4 regions of the Pseudomonas sp. RSB 5.4 genome follow, and region 1 is predicted to be linked to each of the others. Evidence: predicted binding sites of a transcription regulator. Region 1 holds the regulator's gene; each other region holds the start of a gene.
The links. The regulator FliA, encoded in region 1, starts transcription of late flagellar genes. The targets are predictions, from matches to a motif close to CTAAAGTTTNNNNNNNNNNNGCCGNTAA.

Region 1 (5,235 bases):
AGCCAGCAGTTCCGGGGTTGCAGCAGTGATCGGTGCACGCTCACGGACTTCGCTGAACATGCTGTTCACCGCGTCCAGTGCTTCAAGCACCACGTCCATCAGTTCTGCATCAACGCGACGCTCACCCTTGCGCAGGATGTCGAACACGTTTTCGGCGATGTGACAGCACTCCACCAGCTCATTGAGCTGAAGGAAGCCGGCGCCCCCTTTTACAGTGTGGAAACCGCGAAAAATTGCGTTGAGCAGATCTGCGTCATCCGGGCGGCTTTCCAGCTCGACCAGTTGCTCGGACAGTTGCTCAAGAATCTCGCCGGCCTCAACCAGGAAATCCTGAAGGATCTCTTCATCGGCGCCGAAGCTCATTAATGGGGTGCTCCTACAGGTCTAAAAACCTAAACTCAAAATCCAAGGCTGGATAACAAATCGTCCACATCGTCCTGACCGGACACAACGTCTTCTCGTTTATCGGCATGAATCTGCGGACCTTCACCCTGCGAGAGATGTTTTTGTGGATCTTTTTCTGCAAGCATCGCGGCACGGTCGTGTTCGATGCCCGCAAAGCGGTCAACCTGACTGGCCATGAGGACGAGTTTGAGCAAATTGCTTTCGACTTCGGTGACCAGCTGGGTCACACGCTTGATCACTTGACCGGTGAGGTCCTGGTAATCCTGAGCCAGCAGGATGTCGTTGAGGTTGCTCGACACCGCACGGTTGTCCGTGCTGCTGCGTGACAGAAAACCGTCGACCCGGCGCGCCAGCTCGCGGAACTCTTCAGCCCCGACCTCGCGACGCATGAAGCGGCCCCAATCGGTGCTCAGGGCCTGGGCTTCTTCAGCCAGGCCATTGACCACCGGGGTGGCGCTTTCCACCAGATCCATGGTGCGGTTGGCCGCGGCTTCGGTCAGCTTGACCACATAGCCCAGGCGTTCGGTGGCGTCGGTGATTTGCGACACTTCCTCGGCCTGCGGCATGTGCGGATCGATCTGGAAATTGACGATCGCACTGTGCAGTTCGCGTGTGAGCTTGCCCACTTCCTGATACAGGCCGCGGTCACGGGTCTGATTGAGCTCATGGATCAGTTGCACAGCGTCGCCGAACCTGCCTTTTTCAAGGCTCTCGACCAGTTCGACCGCGTGTTTTTTCAGGGTCGACTCGAAATCGCCCTGTGAAGATTCGTTATGCTCCATAGCTCCCCCGCGCGTCATCAGCCGATGCGTTCGAAAATCTTCTCGATTTTGTCTTTCAACGCCTGAGCCGTGAAAGGTTTGACCACGTAGCCGTTCACACCGGCCTGAGCGGCCTCGATGATCTGCTCGCGCTTGGCTTCAGCGGTCACCATCAGCACCGGCAGATGCTTGAGTTTTTCATCGGCACGCACGTGGCGCAGCAAGTCGATACCGGTCATGCCCGGCATGTTCCAGTCCGTTACCAGAAAGTCGATGCTGCCGCTGTTGAGCACCGGAATGGCGGTAGTGCCATCGTCGGCCTCGACGGTGTTGGTGAACCCAAGATCCCGCAGCAGGTTCTTGATGATCCGCCGCATCGTTGAGAAGTCATCAACGATGAGGATTTTCATGTCTTTGTTCAATTCGACCTCCAAGCAGTCTTAAACGCGCCCAGCACCTGGACGCGCCACTTCAATCAATCGGCGCAGCACTCGAAGACTGTCTGGAGCACAACAGAGCAAGACCGGTGCCGTTCATCACCGCACCAGCCTCGTTCGCAGTGTCCCCACACTGCCTTCAGCGCGCTCGCCACTCCCCCAAACGCCCCCGCAAACGGGCCGCGCACTGGCTGTGTAACTGGCTGACCCGCGATTCACTGACGCCAAGGACTTCACCGATCTCCTTGAGGTTCAGCTCTTCGTCGTAGTACAGCGCCAACACCAGTCGCTCACGCTCCGGCAAATTGGCAATCGCGTCCGCCAGCGCCGCCTGGAAGCGTTCATCTTCCAGATCGCGTGACGGCTCAAGATGAGCACTGGCGCCATCCTCGTGCAGCCCTTCGTGTTCGCCGTCCTGCAACAGGTCGTCGAAACTGAACAGCCGGCTGCCCAGGGTGTCATTCAAAATCCCGTAGTAATCGTCGAGACTCAATTGGAGTTCGGCCGCAACCTCGTGATCTTTAGCGTCACGGCCGGTTTTAGCTTCAATTGCCCGAATTGCGTCACTGACCATACGGGTGTTGCGGTGAACCGAGCGCGGTGCCCAATCCCCTTTGCGTACTTCGTCGAGCATCGCGCCGCGGATCCGGATGCCCGCGTACGTTTCGAAACTGGCGCCTTTGCTGGCGTCGTATTTGGTCGAGACTTCGAGCAGGCCGATCATCCCGGCCTGAATCAGGTCTTCAACCTGCACACTCGCCGGCAAGCGCGCCAGCAGGTGATAGGCAATGCGCTTGACCAGTGGCGCGTAACGCTCGATCAACTCGTACTGCGCGTCACGTGCCGACTTCTTGTAGTAGTTCATACCGCTGGCGGTCATAGCACAGGCCCTGCCGTTTGCTGCACGAGGCGCTCGACGAAAAACTCCAGGTGGCCACGCGGGTTGGCAGGCAGCGGCCAGGTATCGACCTTCTGCGCGATCGCCTTGAACGCCAGCGCGCACTTGGAACGCGGAAAGGCTTCATAGACCGCTCGCTGCTTCTGCACTGCCTTGCGCACGCTTTCGTCGTACGGCACCGCGCCGACGTATTGTAAGGCGACGTCGAGGAAGCGATCCGTGACCTTGGTCAACTTGGCGAACAGGTTGCGCCCTTCCTGCGGGCTCTGCGCCATGTTGGCCAGCACGCGGAAGCGGTTCATGCCGTAGTCGCGGTTGAGCAGTTTGATCAGCGCGTAGGCGTCGGTGATCGAGGTCGGCTCGTCGCAGACCACCAGCAACACTTCCTGCGCGGCGCGGACAAAACTGACTACCGAGTCACCAATACCTGCAGCGGTGTCGATCACCAGCACATCGAGGTTGTCGCCGATGTCGCTGAAGGCCTGAATCAGACCGGCGTGTTGTGCCGGGCTCAGGTGCACCATGCTCTGGGTGCCGGAAGCGGCCGGCACGATGCGGATCCCGCCGGGGCCCTGCAACAGCACGTCGCGCAGCTCACAGCGGCCTTCGATGACATCGGCCAAAGTGCGTTTGGGGGTCAGTCCCAGCAGAACGTCGACGTTCGCCAGCCCCAGATCGGCGTCCAGCAGCATGACCCGACGGCCAAGCTCTGCCAGCGCCAGAGACAAGTTCACTGACACGTTAGTCTTGCCGACGCCACCTTTGCCGCCGGTCACCGCGATCACCTGTACGGGATGCATGCTGCCCATGTTATTTCTTTACCTTGTCTTGCATAGACGGAGGCCACATTACTGGCTGCGCGTTCTCAACCGGAACAATGCATGGCAGACCATCGATGTAGGTACAAAAACTGTTCATTACCTCAGCCAACCTGCTTGGTCGGGCTGTGGTAGATATCAGCGAACATGTCAGCCATGGCTTCTTCGCTGGGTTCTTCCTGCATTTGCACGCTGACGGCGCGGCTGACCAATTGATGACGGCGCGGCAGATGCAGATCATCCGGAATCCGTGGGCCGTCGGTCAGGTAGGCGACCGGCAGTTCATGACTGATCGCCAGGCTCAACACTTCGCCAAGGCTGGCCGTCTCATCCAGTTTAGTCAGGATGCAGCCGGCAAGCCCGCAACGCTTGTAACTGTGATAAGCGGCGGTTAGAACCTGTTTCTGGCTGGTGGTTGCCAGCACCAGATAATTTTTTGAACGGATGCCACGCCCGGCCAGACTTTCCAGCTGCATGCGCAGTGCCGGATCGCTGGCCTGCAGGCCGGCGGTATCGATCAGCACCACGCGTTTGCGCAGCAGCGGGTCGAGTGCCTGCACCAGCGACTGGCCCGGATCGACGTGCGTAACCGGCACATTGAGAATCCGCCCCAGGGTCTTGAGTTGTTCCTGGGCGCCGATGCGGAAGCTGTCCATGCTGACCAGCGCAACATTCTGCGCGCCGTACTTGAGCACGTAGCGCGCCGCGAGTTTGGCCAGGGTGGTGGTCTTGCCCATGCCGGCCGGGCCGACCATGGCAATCACCCCGCCCTCTTCCAGCGGCTCGACTTCTGGCACGGCAATCATTCGCGCCAGGTGCGCGAGCAGCATGCGCCAGGCCTGACGCGGTTCTTCGATGTCGGTGATCATCGCCAACAGGTCGCGCGACAACGGTCCGGACAGACCGATACGTTGCAGACGGCGATACAGATTGGCTTGTGCCGGACGGCTGCCTTGCAGCTGATTCCAGGCCAGGGTGCCGAGCTGCACTTCCATCAGCTCACGCAAACTGTTCAATTCGAAACGCATCGAATCCAGCGCACGCGGATCGATGCCGGCGGACGACTGGGCAGGCGCTGGCGCCGGACGCGCCGGGGCGGCGTAAGTCGGTTCGCTCAACGGCTCGGCAGCGGTCAGCGGCAGGCCGGCCGTCAACGGCAGCCCGGCGAACAACTGGCGATTGGTGTTGCCGTCGGCTTCGCCACGCAGGCTCAGTTCGGCCTGGGCGGTAACGATGCGCGACTGGGTCTTGCGCAGCTCGTCCTCGAGTTCCATGTTCGGAACCCGTGGTGCCAGCGCAGACAATTTGTAATCCAGCGCCGCCGTCAGCTCGACGCCGCCGGCAATGCGGCGGTTGCCAATGATGGCGGCATCAGCGCCCAGCTCATCACGAACCAGCTTCATGGCCTGACGCATATCGGCGGCGAAAAAACGCTTAACTTGCATAAACCACTACCTCAGCCGTTGGGCCCTACTGTCGCAACGATGGTCACTTGCTTGTTGTCCGGAATTTCCTGGTAGGCCAGCACGTGCAGCCCTGGGACTGCGAGGCGGCCGAAACGCGAGAGCATCGCGCGTATCGGGCCTGCTACCAACAGGATCACCGGTTGACCTTGCATTTCCTGGCGCTGCGCCGCTTCGATGAGCGAACGCTGCAGCTTCTCGGCCATGCTTGGCTCCAGCAGAACGCCCTCTTCAGAGCCTTGTCCTGCCTTCTGCAGACTATTGAGCAATATTTGTTCCAACCTTGGTTCCAAGGTGATCACAGGCAGCTCGGAGTCAGTGCCTACAATGCTTTGGACGATGGCGCGGGATACCCCGACGCGTACGGCGGCCACCAAAGCGGCGGTATCTTGACTCTTGGCGGCGTTGTTGGCGATGGCTTCGGCAATGCTGCGGATATCGCGCACCGGCACG
Region 2 (5,235 bases), 550 kb from region 1:
TGCTGCAACGCATAGCGGTCGAGCAGACGGGTGGCTGCGGCGGAATACACCGCGCAGTTGCGGCAATGAATATGCTCGGCCAGCAACGGGCAGGACTTGTCGCCATGAATGCCGATACGGTTCCAGCAATCATCGATGGCCCGGGCGTCTTCGTGGGTGACGTTCAAGGTGTCGGACGGGATCATCGTTTACGCTCACTGTCGGCGGTGCGGCCGCTGCGGGCGGCGCGTTCCTGCAATCGTCTGGCACCGGCGCTGTCACCCTGGGCCTGCAGTAACGCGGCCAGGTGCATCAACGCTTCGGGGTGTTGCGGTTCAAGGTACAAGGCCTTGCGGTAATACCTCTGGGCTTCGAGGGCGGCGCCGGCAACGTCGCTGAGCAGGCCGAGCCAGTAGAACACCTGGGCTACCGGTTCGTGACTGCGCAGGTACTGCTCACATGCCGCGCGGGCTTCGGCACTCTTGCCTTCGTTGGCCAGCGCAGCGATGTTGGCGAGCAAGGTCGCCGCGTCCGGGTGGGCGCTTTTGCTGGTCACCGGCAACGGTGCAACGCTGGCAAACGGCCGCGGGCGCACCGGCGGCGGTACTGGCGGCGGACTGCGCAGCGGTTGGCGCACCGGCAAAGGGGTCGGGGTCGGCAATGCCACAGGTTCGGGCATGGGTTCAGCGTGTCGACTGAAGGCAAACGACTGCGGGATGCCGATGGAGCGCATGCCCAGGCGCCCGAGCAGACTGCCTTCGGCCGGGCCGATGAACAGCACGCCATCGACATGAGTCAGGCGCTTGAGCACTTCGAATACCTGCTGCTGGGTCGGCTGATCGAAATAGATCAGCAGGTTGCGGCAGAACACGAAGTCGAACGGTGGCTCACCCGCCAGCAGCGTCGGATCCAGCACATTGCCGGCCTGCAGGCGCACCTGCTCGCGCACCGCTTCGTTGACCCGATGCCCCTCCGGCTCGGCGGTGAAATGACGCTCGCGATAGTCCAGATCCTGACCACGAAACGAGTTCTTGCCGTAAAGAGCCCGCCGCGCCTTGTCCACCGATAGCGGGCTGACGTCCATGCCGTCGACCTTGAACTGATGCGGTTTGAGACCGGCATCGAGCAAAGCCATGGCAATCGAATAGGGCTCCTCGCCGGTCGAGCACGGCAAGCTGAGGATGCGCAGCGCGCGCATGTTGTTCAATTCATCCAGACGCTTGCGCGCCAGCTTGCCGAGCGTGGCGAAGGATTCCGGGTAACGGAAAAACCAGGTTTCGGGGACGATCACCGCCTCGATCAACGCTTGCTGCTCGTCACGCGAGCCTTGCAGCAGTTGCCAGTACTCATCGCTGTGCGCCGCTTGCGAAAGCGTGGTGCGCTGACGCACCGCCCGCTCGATGATCGCCGGGCCCACCGAGGTGACATCCAGACCGATGCGTTCCTTGAGGAAATCGAAAAAACGCTGGTCGCTGCTCATGACTGCGCCTCAAGCGGCGCCGGGAACAGCAGGCTGCGCACCGCGTCATCCAGCAAGTCGTTGACCCGCACCCACTGCACCAGCCCTTGGGCATCTTCGCGCACCGGGCCAAGGTACGGCGCCTGGCGATTGTCCAGACCATACGGCTGGAAATCTTCGGGGTTGCAGCGCAGGGTATCGGTCGCCTGCTCAAGGATCAGCCCGAGCCAGCGCGGCGGCTGCCGTTCATCCGGGCGGTAATGCACCAGCACCAGTCGCGTACTGGTGCGCGCCTCGGCAGGCTGGCCGAAGGTCAGCGCACTGAGGTCGAGCGCCGGTACCACCGTACCGCGATAGGCGAACACCCCGGCGACCCAGTCCGGTGCCTGGGCAATCGGCTTCAACGGCAGGCGCGGCAGCACTTCCGCCACCTCGGTGGCGCGCAAGGCGTAACGTTCGTTGCCGATGCGAAACAGCAGGAACAACGCCTGCTTCGCCACTGGCGCAGCGCTGCGTTTGGCGGTGATTTCGCTCATCAGACTTTGAATCGCGAAACGCCGCTGCGCAGCCCGACGGCCACCTGGCTCAGCTCGTCAATGGCGAAACTGGCCTGACGCAACGACTCGACAGTCTGGCTGCTGGCATCGCCCAACTGCACCAGCGCGTGGTTGATCTGCTCGGCACCGGTGGCCTGGGCCTGCATGCCTTCGTTGACCATCAACACCCGCGGCGCCAGCGCCTGCACCTGATGGATGATCTGCGACAGCTGCTCGCCGACCTGCTGCACTTCGGACATGCCACGACGCACTTCTTCGGAGAACTTGTCCATGCCCATCACGCCGGCGGACACCGCCGACTGAATCTCGCGAACCATTTGTTCGATGTCGTAAGTGGCGACGGCGGTCTGATCCGCCAGACGCCGCACTTCGGTGGCGACCACGGCAAAACCGCGACCGTATTCACCGGCCTTCTCGGCCTCGATGGCGGCGTTGAGCGACAGCAGGTTGGTCTGGTCGGCGACTTTTACGATGGTCACCACCACCTGATTGATGTTGCCGGCCTTCTCGTTGAGGATCGCCAGTTTGGCGTTGACCAGATCGGCCGCGCCCATCACCGAGTGCATGGTGTCTTCCATCCGCGCCAGACCTTGCTGGCCGGAACCGGCGAGCACCGAGGCCTGATCGGCGGCGGTGGACACTTCGGTCATGGTGCGCACCAGATCCCGCGAGGTGGCGGCGATCTCCCGCGAGGTCGCGCCGATCTCGGTGGTGGTGGCCGCAGTTTCGGTAGCGGTGGCCTGTTGCTGCTTGGAGGTGGCAGCGATTTCGGTCACCGAGGTGGTCACCTGCACCGAGGAGCGCTGGGCTTGGGACACCAGCGACGTCAGCTCGGTCATCATGTCGTTGAAGCCGGTTTCCACCGCGCCGAACTCGTCCTTGCGGTCGAGGTTCAGACGGCTGCTCAGGTCGCCGGTACGCATGATTTCGAGGATCTTCACGATGCGGTTCATCGGCGCCATGATCGCGCGCATCAGCAGCAGACCGCAGGCACCGGCCGCCAGCACCGCCACCAGCAGCGAGACAAACATGCTGACCTTGGCCGCTGCCACCGCTTCGTCGATGTTGGCCATGGCCTGATCGGCAACCTTCTTGTTCTCGCCGATGATGTCATTGAGTTTCATGCGGCCGGTGTACCACGCCGGGGTCAGTTTCTCGGTGAACAGCTTGACCGCTTCGGCTTCCAGGTTGCGCTTGTGCAAGTCGAGCACCTGATCCTGGATCTGCATGTAGACGTCGTGGTCTTTCTCGAACGCGGCGAACTCGACCCGGTCTTCATCGGTGGTGACGGTGTTGCGGTAGTTGGCCATCTGCTCTTGCAGGCGCGTCTCGAACGCCTTGTAGTCCGCCGCGTCTTCGCTGCTGATGCCCTGCCCTTCCTTGAGGCCCAGCAGTTCCTGAGTCTGCAGATAGCTGTCGACCCAGGCGCCACGAATCATCGAGCTGTAATAGACGCCGGGCACCGCGTCGTCACGCACACTGCTTTCACTGGCTTCGATCTTCAGCAAGCGTGAATACGAAACAACGACCATCAGCAACATGATGGCGATAATCACCGCAAAGCTCGCCAAAATGCGTTGGCGCAACGTCCAGTTCTTCACAGTGAGTCCTCGTGCCTAAGTCGAAATGCGGGGAGTATAGCCGAGGGCGGTGTTTCATTTATAAGACGCTTTTTAACCCTCGGGCCCGCCCGACATGCTTGGTGGGAAGGCTCTGGGGTGGGACTGTCCGACAATCCGGGGCTGGCGTGCCAGCGATGGAATGGCAAAAAGGGGCGATGGATCGGCCATTGCTGTTGTTGTGAGGCTGGAAACGCAATCGCGAGCACGCTCACTCCTACACATTTCGGCGTCCAGTCCAAAACCTTGTAGGAGCTGCGGCACGCTGCGATCTTTTGATTTTTAAGGCCAACATCAAAAGATCGCAGCGTGCCGCAGCTCCTACATGAGTACCGTGTTCAGGTAGTTCTATAGCGACGCCTGTCGTACCTGTTTCTCCAGCTCTACCTTCAAACCCGGCTCCAGCTTCAGTTGCTTCGCCAACTCTTCCAGATAGGCCTTTTCCATAAAGCTTTCCTCATCCACCAGCATCACACTGGCGATGTACATCTCCGCGGCCATTTCCGGGGTGCCGGCGGCGCGGGCGACATCGGCTGGGTCGAGGGGTTTGTTGAGTTCGGCGTGCAGCCAGTGTTGCAGTTCCTGATCGTTGTCGAGTCGGGTGAATTCACCTTCGATCAACTGACGTTCGCGGTCGTCGATGTGGCCGTCAGCTTTGGCCGCTGCAACGAGGGCTTTGAGAATCGCCTGGCTGTGCTGCTCGGCTTGCGCCGGTGGCAGTCGATCCAGCGTCTGCGGTTCGGTTTGTGGGGCGGTGCCTTTCTGGGCGTTCCAGTTGCCATAGGCCTTATAGGCCAGCACACCAAGGGCAGCGAGGCCACCGTAGACCGCAACTTTACCGCCGACCTTGCGCGCTTTTTTGCTGCCGAGCAGCAGGCCCATCGCCCCGGCCGCCAGAGCACCACCGCCTGCCCCCGAGAGCAGGCCACCCAGCGCACCAGCGCCTGAAGTGCCACCGAGCAAACCGCCCAGCCCGCCAGCCGCCGGTTTGTTCTGCGCCCCACCGGCCTTGTTCTGCAACAGATCCTGGCCGGACTTGAGTAGTTGATCGAGCAATCCACGGGTGTTCATGTTCCGCCTCCAAAACAGGGGTTATCCGGATCTATCAGGCCCTCAGCCTAGTTCGAAAGTGCCCCCGAGCGGCCGGCGAGTGTGCTTCCAGATGTTGCTCACTTTCCTGCACAGGCACTGGCAACAGCCCTTCGTGAAAATAGATATACACTCCAGCCAATCTATAAAAACCGCCCACCGGGTACCCTGCTCATGATGACCCTGCGTCAGATCCGTCATTTCATCGCGGTGGCCGAGACCGGCTCCATCTCCGCAGCCGCGCAAACCGCATTCATTTCCCAATCGACGTTGACCCTGGCGATCCAGCAACTGGAGGAGGAAATCGGCGTCAGCCTGTTCAGCCGCCACGCCAAGGGCATGACCCTGACTCACCAGGGCCATCAATTCCTGCGGCAGGCGCACCTGATTCTGGCTACCGTGGACAATGCCAAGCGCAGCCTGCAACAGAGCACCGATCAGGTCGCCGGGCAGTTGATTGTCGGCGTGACCAGTCTGGTCGCCGGTTACTACCTCGCCGATCTGCTCACCCGTTTTCAGCGCGCCTACCCCA
Region 3 (5,235 bases), 410 kb from region 1:
GCATCGATTTTGCCGACAGCCACTGGCGCTCGCGTTCGCTGTGGGATCAGGATCTGCCGCTGCTGGAACACCCCGGTTTGCACAGCAACCTGCAACTGGGGCCGGACGGTCAGCAGTTGCTGGTATTGCGCTCGGACTATCGACGTCTGGGGCAGTCGATCTCGATCAGCGTCGCCCAGGATTACACCCCGGTGCGCGAGAGTTTCCAGCGCATGCGCCAGATCGGCCTCGGTCTGGGGTTGGCCGGGTTGCTGCTGATTCTGCTCCTGCAACGGCTGACGGTGCGCCGCGCGTTGAAGCCGCTGGAACGCGCGCGCGAACAGATCGCCCAGTTGCAGCAGGGTCAGCGCTCGCAGTTGGACGATCAGGTGCCGGTAGAGCTGGAGCCGCTGGTGGCGCAGATCAACCATTTGCTGGCGCACACCGAAGACAGCCTCAAGCGTTCACGCAATGCACTGGGCAATCTGGGGCATGCGCTGAAAACGCCGTTGGCGGTGCTTTTGAGTCTGGCATCGAGCGAAAAACTCGACGCCCATCCGGAGCTGCGCAAGATCCTCAAGGAACAACTGGAGCAGGTGCAACAGCGGCTCAATCGTGAACTCAATCGCGCACGGTTGTCCGGTGATGCGCTGCCGGGTGCGTTGTTCGACTGTGACGCGGAATTGCCGGGCCTGCTGACGACGCTGAACATGATCCACGGCGAGCATCTGGCGCTGAGCTACGTCGCGCCACCTGGGCTGCAACTGCCTTGGGATCGCGAGGACTTGCTGGAGCTGCTTGGCAACCTGCTCGACAACGCCTGCAAGTGGGCGGATGCCGAGGTGCGTCTGAGTGTGATCGAACGAACTGACGGCTACGCCCTGAGCGTTGAAGATGACGGGCCGGGGATTCCCGAAGAGCAACGCACTCAGGTGTTCAGCCGTGGCACGCGGCTCGACGAGCAGACTGACGGGCATGGTCTGGGGCTGGGGATTGTGCGCGATATCGTCGAGACGTGGGGCGGCGTGCTGGTGCTGGGCGAGAGCGAGTGGGGCGGGTTGAAGGTAGTGATCGAATTGCCTCGGCGGTGAGTCTTGGAAGCCCCTCACCCTAACCCTCTCCCGGGGGGAGAGGGGACTGACCGAGGTGTTTTTTCGAGCTACACCGAAATGAGATATCGCGCCGGACTCCAGCCTTGAAGCCTACGGAGATCGGCTCCCTTTCCCCCTCGCTCCCTTGGGGGAGAGGGCTGGGGTGAGGGGGAAAGCCCACTGACACCCCACCACCTTCGAATCAGACCCGGAACTGATCCATCAGACTCTGCTGCTGATTCGCCAGGCTGTTCAGCGACTGGCTCACCCGCGCCGACTCATTGGCCTGCCCGGACAGCGATTCGGTCACGTCACGAATGGTCGCCACGTTGTTGTTGATCTCCTCGGCCACCGCGCTCTGTTCTTCCGCCGCGCTGGCGATCTGCAGGTTCATGTCGCTGATCACCGTCACTGCATCGCCGATCTGGCGCAGTGCGGTCACCGCTTGCCCGACCTGCTCGACACTGCCCTGAGCCTGACGATGGCTGTTGCCCATCGACCCGACCACATCCTGAGTACCGGTCTGCAGTTGTTCGATCACCTGACGGGTTTCTTCCACCGACTCTTGGGTGCGGCGGGCGAGGTTGCGCACTTCGTCGGCGACCACGGCAAAACCGCGCCCGGCTTCACCGGCACGCGCTGCTTCGATCGCGGCGTTGAGGGCCAGCAGGTTGGTCTGTTCGGCAATGGCGCGGATGGTTTCCAGCACGGTGCCGATCTTTTCGCTGTTGGCGGCCAGGCCTTCGACTTGAACCATCGCCGCGCTCATGTCGGCGGCCAGGGTGTCGATGCTCGCAGTGGTGCGGTCGATCACGGTCAGGCCCTGACGGGTGGCGCGGTCGGCGTCCTTCGCCGCTTCGGCGGCTTGCGCGGCGCTGCGCGCAACGTCCTGCGCGGTGGCGCTCATTTCGTGGGACGCAGTGGCGACCTGATCGACCTGACGGTATTGCTGTTCCATGCCGGCGCTGGTCTGGGTGGCGATGGCCGAGGACTGGTCGGCGGTGTTGCGTGCGTCCTGCACCGAGCGTTTCACCTCGGCGATGATCGGTTGCAACTTGTCGAGGAACTTGTTGAACCAGCCGGCCAGTTGACCGAGTTCATCCTGCTTGTCATAGGCCAGACGGCGGGTCAGATCACCTTCACCACTGGCGATGTCTTCGAGCATATGCGCCACGCCGAGGATCGGTTTGGTCACGCTGCGCGCCATCAGCCACACCAGCAGCAGGCCGACCAATGCCGCCAGCACGCCGAGGCTCAGCTCGATCAGGGTGCCGGAGTTGTTGCTCGCATCGAGTTGCTGCTTGAGCGCTTCGGCGCGGCTGACCAGCACCTTTTCCGGCACGTCGAGCAACACGCCCCACGACGGGCCGCCGGGGATCGGCTGGAACGGCGACAACACTTTCAACTGGCCGTTGCTGTGCAGGCTGCTGACGCTGCTGCTGGCGGCGAGTTGACGCAGCAGTTCGGCGCCGCTGACGGTATCCACGGCATCCAGGCGCTTGCTCAGTTTGCTGGCGTCCGGGCTGTAGCCGGCGAGCAGACCGGTGGGGCTGATGATGCTCACGGCAGTCTGGCCGTCGTAGAGCTTTTTGCTCGCGCCCTGGCTGATCGCTTGCAGGCTGTTGAGGTTGATGTCTACCGACAGCGAGGCGATGACTTTACCGTTGACCATCAGCGGGAAGACGATGCTGGTCATCAGCACGTTCTGACCGTCGATCACATAGAAGTACGGTTCGATCACGCACGGCTTGAGCGTGGTGCGCGGGCAGGTAAACCAGGCGTTGGCGGCCTGACCGCTGGGGCCGGTGCTGGTGTCGGCCATGTCGCTTTCCGGAAGTGCCATCGAGGTGACTTTGCCGGGCGTCGGCTGCGACCAGTACAGGGCGAAGCGGCCCTTGTCGTTGCTGCCCAGCTCGGCCTGACCGGCGAACAGTTCATCCTTGCCATCCAGCGCGTTGGCTTCGAACACCAGCGACAGACCGAGCAGATCCGGGTTGGCTTGCAGGGCGGACTTGACCTGGCGGGTCATGTCTTCGCGCAGGTCGAAGGCGTCGAGGAAGCGCTTCTCGGCCTGTTCGCGCAGGAACAGCACCTGCCGCGAGAAACCGTGACCGTATTGATAGGCGTCCATGAACTGCTGGCGAATCCCGGCAGCCTGCACTTCGCCTTGGGATTCAATGCGCGCCTGGGCTGACTCGGTCAGCATCTCCATGCTCGAAGCTTTCACCAGCTCGGAGCTGTGCTCCATGCGATACAGCGAAAGACCCACCAGCAGGGTCACGATGCCCGCCAGGCACAGGCCGGCGAGCAGGGTGATTTTCCATTGAATGGAAAGTTGTCTGAGCGACATGGAGACGTCCTTATTCGATAAATATCTGAGACTTTGCACTGTAACGGCCGCGTTTCGGCTTTCTTTATTGTTCAGACGCAATATGACCAATTGCCGCATGCTGGCGATCAGATACCTGTGGTGAGGGGATTTATCCCCGATGGGGGGCGAAGCCGCCCTCACAATCGTTCAAAGAAATTGCATAGTCAGGTTTGGCGACTGCTGCGCAGCCGATCGGGGATAAATCCCCTCGCCACAGGGTTCTCCATTGCCCGTTACATTGATCTCCTTACCGCAGGGTTCTGCATTGTCAGTTACATTTCAGTTCAGCCGCTCGCTTTGACACCGCCGCCACTCTGCGGCACAGTGCGCGCCCTTCTAATAAGACCCTCTTTGCAAATCCGCCGGTCAAGCGTTGGCGGACTCATCCTGTCTGGCGGTGATGATTTCATCGCAGTGTTTTTGAGGTAGTGAAATGAATGCAGTGATTGCTGCGGTCGGCGTCATGCTGATCCTCAGCCTGTCCCGCGTGCACGTGGTGATCGCCCTGATCGTCGGTGCGCTGGTCGGTGGCCTGACCGGTGGTCTGGGCATCGACGCCACGCTCAAGGCGTTCAACAGCGGCCTGGGTGGCGGGGCGACGGTAGCATTGTCCTACGCGTTGCTCGGCGCTTTTGCCGTGGCGATTGCCAAGTCCGGACTGGCCCATGCGCTGGCCGACAAGGCCCTGGCGATGGTCGACCGCCAACACTCGACCGGCGGCGGCAGCGTCAAGTGGCTGCTGATCGGCCTGCTGTGGGTGGTGGCGATTGCCTCGCAGAACATCCTGCCGATCCACATTGCGTTCATCCCGCTGCTGGTGCCGCCGCTGCTCTATGTACTGACCAAGTTGCAGCTGGATCGCCGGCTCATCGCCTGCGTCATGACCTTCGGCCTGATCACCCCGTACATGGTGTTCCCGGTGGGTTTCGGCAACATCTTCCTCAACCAGATCCTGCTGGCCAACGTCAGCAAGGCCGGGGTCGATATCAGCCAGATCAACGTCATGCACGCCATGGCGATTCCGGCCCTGGGCATGGTCTTCGGCCTGTTGATGGCGGTGTTTTTCAGCTATCGGAAAAAGCGCGTTTACGATCTGGAGAAGATCGAGCAGGTCGAGCAAGTCAGCGTCGCCTACAACCCGAAGACCATTGGCATTGCCGGTCTGGCAATCGCCGCCGCGTTCATCATTCAGTTGCTGCTGGATTCGATGATTATCGGCGCACTGGCCGGGTTCCTGATCTTCTCGGCCTCGGGCATCGTCAAGTGGCGCGAGACCGATGACCTGTTTACCGAAGGCATGAAAATGATGGCGATGATCGGCTTCATCATGATCTCTGCCTCGGGTTTCGCCGAAGTGCTCAAGGCTACCGGCGAAGTGCGCTCGCTGGTCGAAAGTGCGGCGGCGTGGATCGATCACAGTCAGGCGATCGGCGCGCTGTTGATGCTGCTGGTGGGCCTGATGGTAACCATCGGTATCGGCTCGTCGTTCTCCACGGTGCCGATTCTGGCGGCGATTTTCGTGCCGCTGTGCGTGCAGTTGGGCTTCAGCCCGATGGCCATCGTGTGCATCGTCGGCACCGCCGGGGCGCTGGGCGACACCGGCTCGCCGGCCTCGGACTCGACACTGGGCCCGACCTCCGGGCTGAACGTCGATGGCCAGCATCACCACATCTGGGACACCGTGGTCCCGACCTTCCTGCACTACAACCTGCCGCTGCTGGCGTTTGGCTGGGTGGCCGCGATGGTGTTGTAAACGCTGAAACCTGTGGGAGCGGGCTTGCTCGCGAATGCGGT
Region 4 (5,235 bases), 2.9 Mb from region 1:
CCGAAATGCTCCTGCGCAAACATCCGGAACCGGCCATCGAGGGGCGGGTGCGTAATATCCTTGGCAGCGCGCAACGGGCGACGCGGCTGGTGGATGACGTACTCGACTTTGCTCGCGGGCGCTTGGGCAAAGGCATTCCGGTGGATATCCAGCCCTGCACGGACCTGACCGAAGCGGTGCAGCAGGTGGTGACGGAGATCCGCAACGTGCATCCCGGACGTACGATCAGTGCGTCCATTGGCGACTTGCAGGGTGTGCACTGCGACCGTGGACGGATTGCCCAGCTGCTGTCGAATCTGCTGGCCAATGCCGTGGCCCATGGCGACCCGACCGGGGATATCGAAGTCATCGCTCAGGTCGAGCAAGGTGCGTTGATGCTGGCGGTGAAAAATCAGGGGCATATTCCCGATGCGGTCCTGCCGCACCTGTTCCAGCCTTACTCGCGCCCGACCGGCAGCGCGCCCCAGGCCGGGCTCGGTCTGGGGCTGTACATCGCCAGCCAGATCGCCCAGTCCCACGGCGGGCATTTGCATGTCGCGTCCACCGCCCAAAGCGGCACGCTGTTCACCTTCAGCCTGCCGACAATCTGAAACACACCACAGATCCCTGTGGGAGCGGGCTTGCTCGCGAAGGCGTCGTGTCAGTCAATATTTTCAGTGACTGATACACCGCATTCGCGAGCAAGCCCGCTCCCACATTGGATTTTCAGTGCCTTTTGGAATCAGGCCGAAGTGCTGACCAGCGAACCCGAGCTGCTCGACCCGGAATCCTGCAACGCCTGCAACAACGCCGCCGTCGCGGTCTGCAGCGAAGCCGAGGTACTGGAGATTTGCGACTCGGCGGAGGCCACGTCGGCAGCCTTGGCATCAGCGTCTTCCTGCTTGGCCTGAGCCGCTTGCAGCGCCTGCTGCTGTTCCTGCAATTGCTTTTGCAGCTCGGCGATCTGCTTGCGCAGTTCTTTCACCGAATCCGACTCACCGCTGCTGTCGGAACTGCTGTCGCCCGCCGGAGCCGCGCCACCGCCGGCCGCCACTTTGCTGGTATCGGCGCTGACGCCCGCGCTGCTGGTTGCACTGGTTGAGGTGTCGTCACTGGCGTCGCTGATCTTGGTTTTGCTGGTGGCGGTGGTGACGGTCTGATTGATTGAAACAGAGGTGATGCTGACCATGGGATGGCTCCAATGCCGGTTATAGATAACCGGCCATCGGCGGCAGTCGCACGGATTTGAGATCGACTGTGTACCGACTCGGTAACCGAACCGGTACACGTCGGCTGACGTCAGGCGCTCAGGCGCGCGGTGACTTCATTGAGTTGCCCGGACAGGCCATGCAGATTCTGGCTGGCGCTTTCGGTGCGCTGCACGCTGTTGAGGTTGGTGCTGGCGATCGAGGTGATCTCGGTCAGGTTGCGCGAGATGTCTTCGGCCACCGAGGTTTGCTCTTCGGCAGCAGTGGCGATCTGGCGGTTCATGTCGCGGATCGCTTCCACGGCGTGGGTGATGCGCTCCAGCATGGCGCCGGCCTGGGTCACTTGCTCGACACTTTCGTCGCTGCGCGTCTGACCGCTTTCGATCGCTTGCGCCGCGTCCACGGCACCGGTCTGCACGTTCTGAATGATCTGGTTGATCTCGATGATCGACTCCGCCGTACGCTGCGCCAGGTTGCGCACCTCGTCGGCGACCACCGCAAAACCACGCCCGGCCTCGCCGGCCCGTGCCGCTTCAATCGCGGCGTTGAGCGCCAGCAGGTTGGTCTGCTCGGCGATGCCGCGGATCACTTCCAGCACCTTGCCGATGCGCCCGCTGTCGGCTTCCAGACGACGGATCACCTCTGCGGTGTTGGCGATTTCGCCACGCATCCGGGTGATGCTGTGGATGGTGCTCTGCATGACCTTTTCACCCTGCTGGGCGGACTGGTCGGCATCGTCGGCAGCCCGCGCCGCATCGGCGGCATGCCGGGCGACTTCCTGGGCGGTGGCGGACATTTCGTTCATTGCCGTGGCCACCTGATCGGTGCGGTTGAACTGCTCGTTGGTACCGCCGGCCATGGTTGTAGCGATGGCGTTCAGCTCGCCGCTGGCGCTGTCCAGATCACTGGCGCTGCGTTGCAGTTGGGTGAAGGTTTCGGCGAGAAAATCACGCAGGGTATTCGCCGCGGCAGCAAGGTTGCCCAACTCGTCCTGACGGTCGTTGGCGACGCGTTCGGCGAGGCGCCCACGGCTCAATTGGGTGACGTAATCGATCAGCTTGCGGATCGGGTCGATCAGGTTGCGGTTGACCAGCCACAGGCTCAGCAAACCGATCAGCAGACCAGAACCGAGCATCACCAGAATCCCCAGCAGCACAGTACGGTCGGCGCTTTCGCTGATGCTGGCCGACAACACATCACCCTGTTTGCGCAGCTCGGCCACCAGTTCGCTCATCTGATCGCTGGTGGCGCGGTCCACACCTTTGACGGCGCTGTCGCCGGCCGTTGGATCGCCACCGGCAGCGACGTAGGCATCGCGGCCTTTCTGGTAGGCGCTGCCGAGTTGGCGGTGCTCTTCACGCAGACGCTCGATGCGGGTTTTCAGCGCCGGCTCAAGGCCTTTCTGGCCGGCCAGTTCACCGAGAATGTTTTGCACATCGCGCTGACGATCTTCGAACTGGCCCCAGTACTTGGCCAGGTCCGTCGGTTGCTTGCCGCGCAGCAAGACGTTTTTCCACTCCTGCACCTGCACTTTGAATTGCAGGTTGGCCTCGTCGATCAGTTGCGAGGTGTGCAACGGGCCGGCGATCAACTGGCTGTAGTTCTGCACGCCGTTGGACAGGAAATGAAAGCAGGCCAGTGCGATCAACAGCATCGCCAGCAGGCTGCCGCCCAGCAGGGCGAGAATTTGTGCTCTCAAGGATTTTTGCAGCATCGCGAGATACTCAGGACAGGGATGAGGCACGCCCGGTAAGGCGTGGAATTTTGCCGGACATCCGTGTCGGCGAGCCTTGGCTCATGGCCAAGCGCGCGCAACGTAACCTAAGCGTGATCGGCGTACCAGAGCGCTTCTTGAAGAAAATCCGACCATTGGTAGGTGAATTAAGAGACTGTGATCGACCCTGGCACAGGGTGGGAGCGGGCTTGCTCGCGAAAGCGGCGTGTCATCCACATCATCACTCAATGATCATCCGCATTCGGGAGCAAGCCCCCTCCCACAGGATTGCCGGTAATGATCACGATCACTGTCATTTTGCAGTCACACAAGCGTCATGCGTGATTGCGATGATGCGGCTCAGTGAACCTGCCATTCCGCGACCGACACCCCTCATCGCAGCGAGCCTCCATGAATCACAGCCTCGATATCAGTCATCGCGATCCTGATTTGTTCGGTTTGCTTTACGGCTTCCGTTTTCGTCCCGGTGAACGTGGCCGCGAAGTCGATTCGGCGACCGCCCTGCGTTGTCTGCAAGACGACAGCGACAGTGATGAATTCCTCTGGCTGCACCTGAACCTGGCGCACGCCGCGTGCGAGCGCTGGATGAAAAGTCATCTGCAATTGCCCGAAGAGTTTTTCGAAGCGTTGCACGAAGGTTCGCGCTCGACGCGTATCGAGCACGTCGACTCGGCGTTATTGGCAGTGGTCAACGACGTGGTGTTCAACCTCAGCAGCATGGTTTCCTCGGACGTGTCGACGCTGTGGGTCTGCGTGCGCAGCAAACTGATCGTCAGCGCACGCCTGCAACCGCTGCACTCGGTGGACAAATTGCGTTCGTCGGTGAAGGCCGGCGAATGCTTTCGCTCGCCGTCGGAACTGCTGGTGCACTTGCTGCGCGATCAGGGCGAAGTGCTGACGCAGATCGTGCGCAAGACCAGCATGAGCGTCGATCAGGTCGAGGACGAATTGCTCTCCTCACGCCTGTCGACCAACCGCGCCGAACTCGGCGCCAACCGCCGGGTGCTGGTGCGCCTGCAACGCCTGTTGGCGCTGGAGCCGGGTTCGCTGCTGCGCCTGCTCAACCGTCCGCCGCCGTGGCTGCAGAAGGAAGACGTCAAGGAGCTGCGCAAATCCACCGAGGAGTTCGCGCTGATCATCAACGACCTCACCGCCCTCGGCGAGCGGATCAAACTGCTCCAGGAAGAAATCGCCGCCAACCTCAACGAACAGAGCAACCGCACCCTGTTCACCCTGACCGTGGTCACGGTGCTGGCGCTGCCGATCAACATCATCGCCGGTTTCTTCGGCATGAACGTGGGGGGCGTGCCGCTGGCAGGTGATCCGGAGGGGTTCTGGATTCTGGTGGCGCTGGTGGTGACGTTTACCGCGATTGCCGGGCGTTGGGCGTTTCGCAAGCGTGGGGATTATTAAGAGCAAAAGATCGCAACCTTCGGCGGGGTGACACCGTCCCCTGTGGCGAGGGAGCTTGCTCCCGCTCGGCTGCGCAGCAGTCGTAAATCAGTCAACGCGGGCTCACTGATACATTCATGTGAATGGGTTTCGGGGGCGCTTCGCACCCCAGCGGGAGCAAGCTCCCTCGCCACAGGGGGTATCTCTCGGCTTTAGATCAGTGGTAGGGCTAATAAAGCAAACACTGACCTGCCGCAGTCTCTCTGTAATATTTAGCAACGATCATGACCGACATTCCTTCCCTCGCTCAGGATTGTCCGCTCATGGCTACTCCCTCCCTGACCGCCCGCCAGGCCTCTGCCCCCAGTGGCAGGCCAGCCCTCGACAAGAAAACCGGCCCGTTCACCTACGTGATCTTTTTCGCGGTGCTCGCGATGGGGATGCTGTTCACCGCTTACAGCCTGATGCACGACATGCATGAGCTGGGCACCACCGTCACCACCTGGACCCCGTTTCTGCTGCTCGGCGTGGCGCTGCTGATTGCGCTGGGCTTTGAGTTCGTCAACGGTTTCCACGACACCGCCAACGCGGTCGCGACAGTGATTTACACCCACTCGCTGCCGCCGAACGTGGCGGTGGTCTGGTCGGGATTCTTCAATTTCCTCGGGGTGCTGCTGTCCAGCGGCGCCGTAGCGTTCGGCATCATCGCCCTGCTGCCGGTGGAACTGATTCTGCAGGTCGGTTCGTCCGCCGGTTTCGCGATGATCTTCGCCCTGTTGATCGCGGCGATCCTGTGGAACCTCGGCACCTGGTGGCTGGGCTTGCCGGCCTCCTCTTCCCACACACTGATCGGCTCGATCATCGGCGTCGGCGTCGCCAATGCCTTGATGCACGGGCGCGACGGCACCAGCGGCGTGGACT

Region 2: V9L13_RS26105 (methyl-accepting chemotaxis protein) is a predicted target of FliA. The motif match lies at 3,838-3,865, and genes of this name have one in related genera.
Region 3: V9L13_RS02250 (methyl-accepting chemotaxis protein) is a predicted target of FliA. The motif match lies at 3,461-3,488, and genes of this name have one in related genera.
Region 4: V9L13_RS13670 (methyl-accepting chemotaxis protein) is a predicted target of FliA. The motif match lies at 3,016-3,043, and genes of this name have one in related genera.

Annotation. Positions count from the first base shown of each region.
Region 1 is NZ_CP146986.1:119,629-124,863, reverse strand. Features, by position in the region: gene V9L13_RS00545 (chemotaxis protein CheA) at 1-363, opposite strand, end outside; gene V9L13_RS00540 (protein phosphatase CheZ) at 399-1,187, opposite strand; gene V9L13_RS00535 (chemotaxis response regulator CheY) at 1,205-1,576, opposite strand; gene fliA (RNA polymerase sigma factor FliA) at 1,743-2,483, opposite strand; gene fleN (flagellar synthesis regulator FleN) at 2,480-3,310, opposite strand; gene flhF (flagellar biosynthesis protein FlhF) at 3,424-4,764, opposite strand; gene flhA (flagellar biosynthesis protein FlhA) at 4,776-5,235, opposite strand, start outside.
Region 2 is NZ_CP146986.1:5,809,828-5,815,062, reverse strand. Features, by position in the region: gene V9L13_RS26120 (chemotaxis protein CheW) at 1-185, opposite strand, end outside; gene V9L13_RS26115 (CheR family methyltransferase) at 182-1,459, opposite strand; gene V9L13_RS26110 (chemotaxis protein CheW) at 1,456-1,974, opposite strand; gene V9L13_RS26105 (methyl-accepting chemotaxis protein) at 1,974-3,596, opposite strand; gene V9L13_RS26100 (tellurite resistance TerB family protein) at 3,963-4,685, opposite strand; gene V9L13_RS26095 (LysR family transcriptional regulator) at 4,878-5,235, shown strand, end outside.
Region 3 is NZ_CP146986.1:529,004-534,238, forward strand. Features, by position in the region: gene V9L13_RS02245 (sensor histidine kinase) at 1-1,070, shown strand, start outside; gene V9L13_RS02250 (methyl-accepting chemotaxis protein) at 1,273-3,420, opposite strand; gene V9L13_RS02255 (Na+/H+ antiporter NhaC family protein) at 3,875-5,194, shown strand.
Region 4 is NZ_CP146986.1:3,031,357-3,036,591, forward strand. Features, by position in the region: gene V9L13_RS13660 (GAF domain-containing sensor histidine kinase) at 1-590, shown strand, start outside; gene V9L13_RS13665 (hypothetical protein) at 722-1,168, opposite strand; gene V9L13_RS13670 (methyl-accepting chemotaxis protein) at 1,279-2,901, opposite strand; gene V9L13_RS13675 (transporter) at 3,313-4,335, shown strand; gene V9L13_RS13680 (inorganic phosphate transporter) at 4,638-5,235, shown strand, end outside.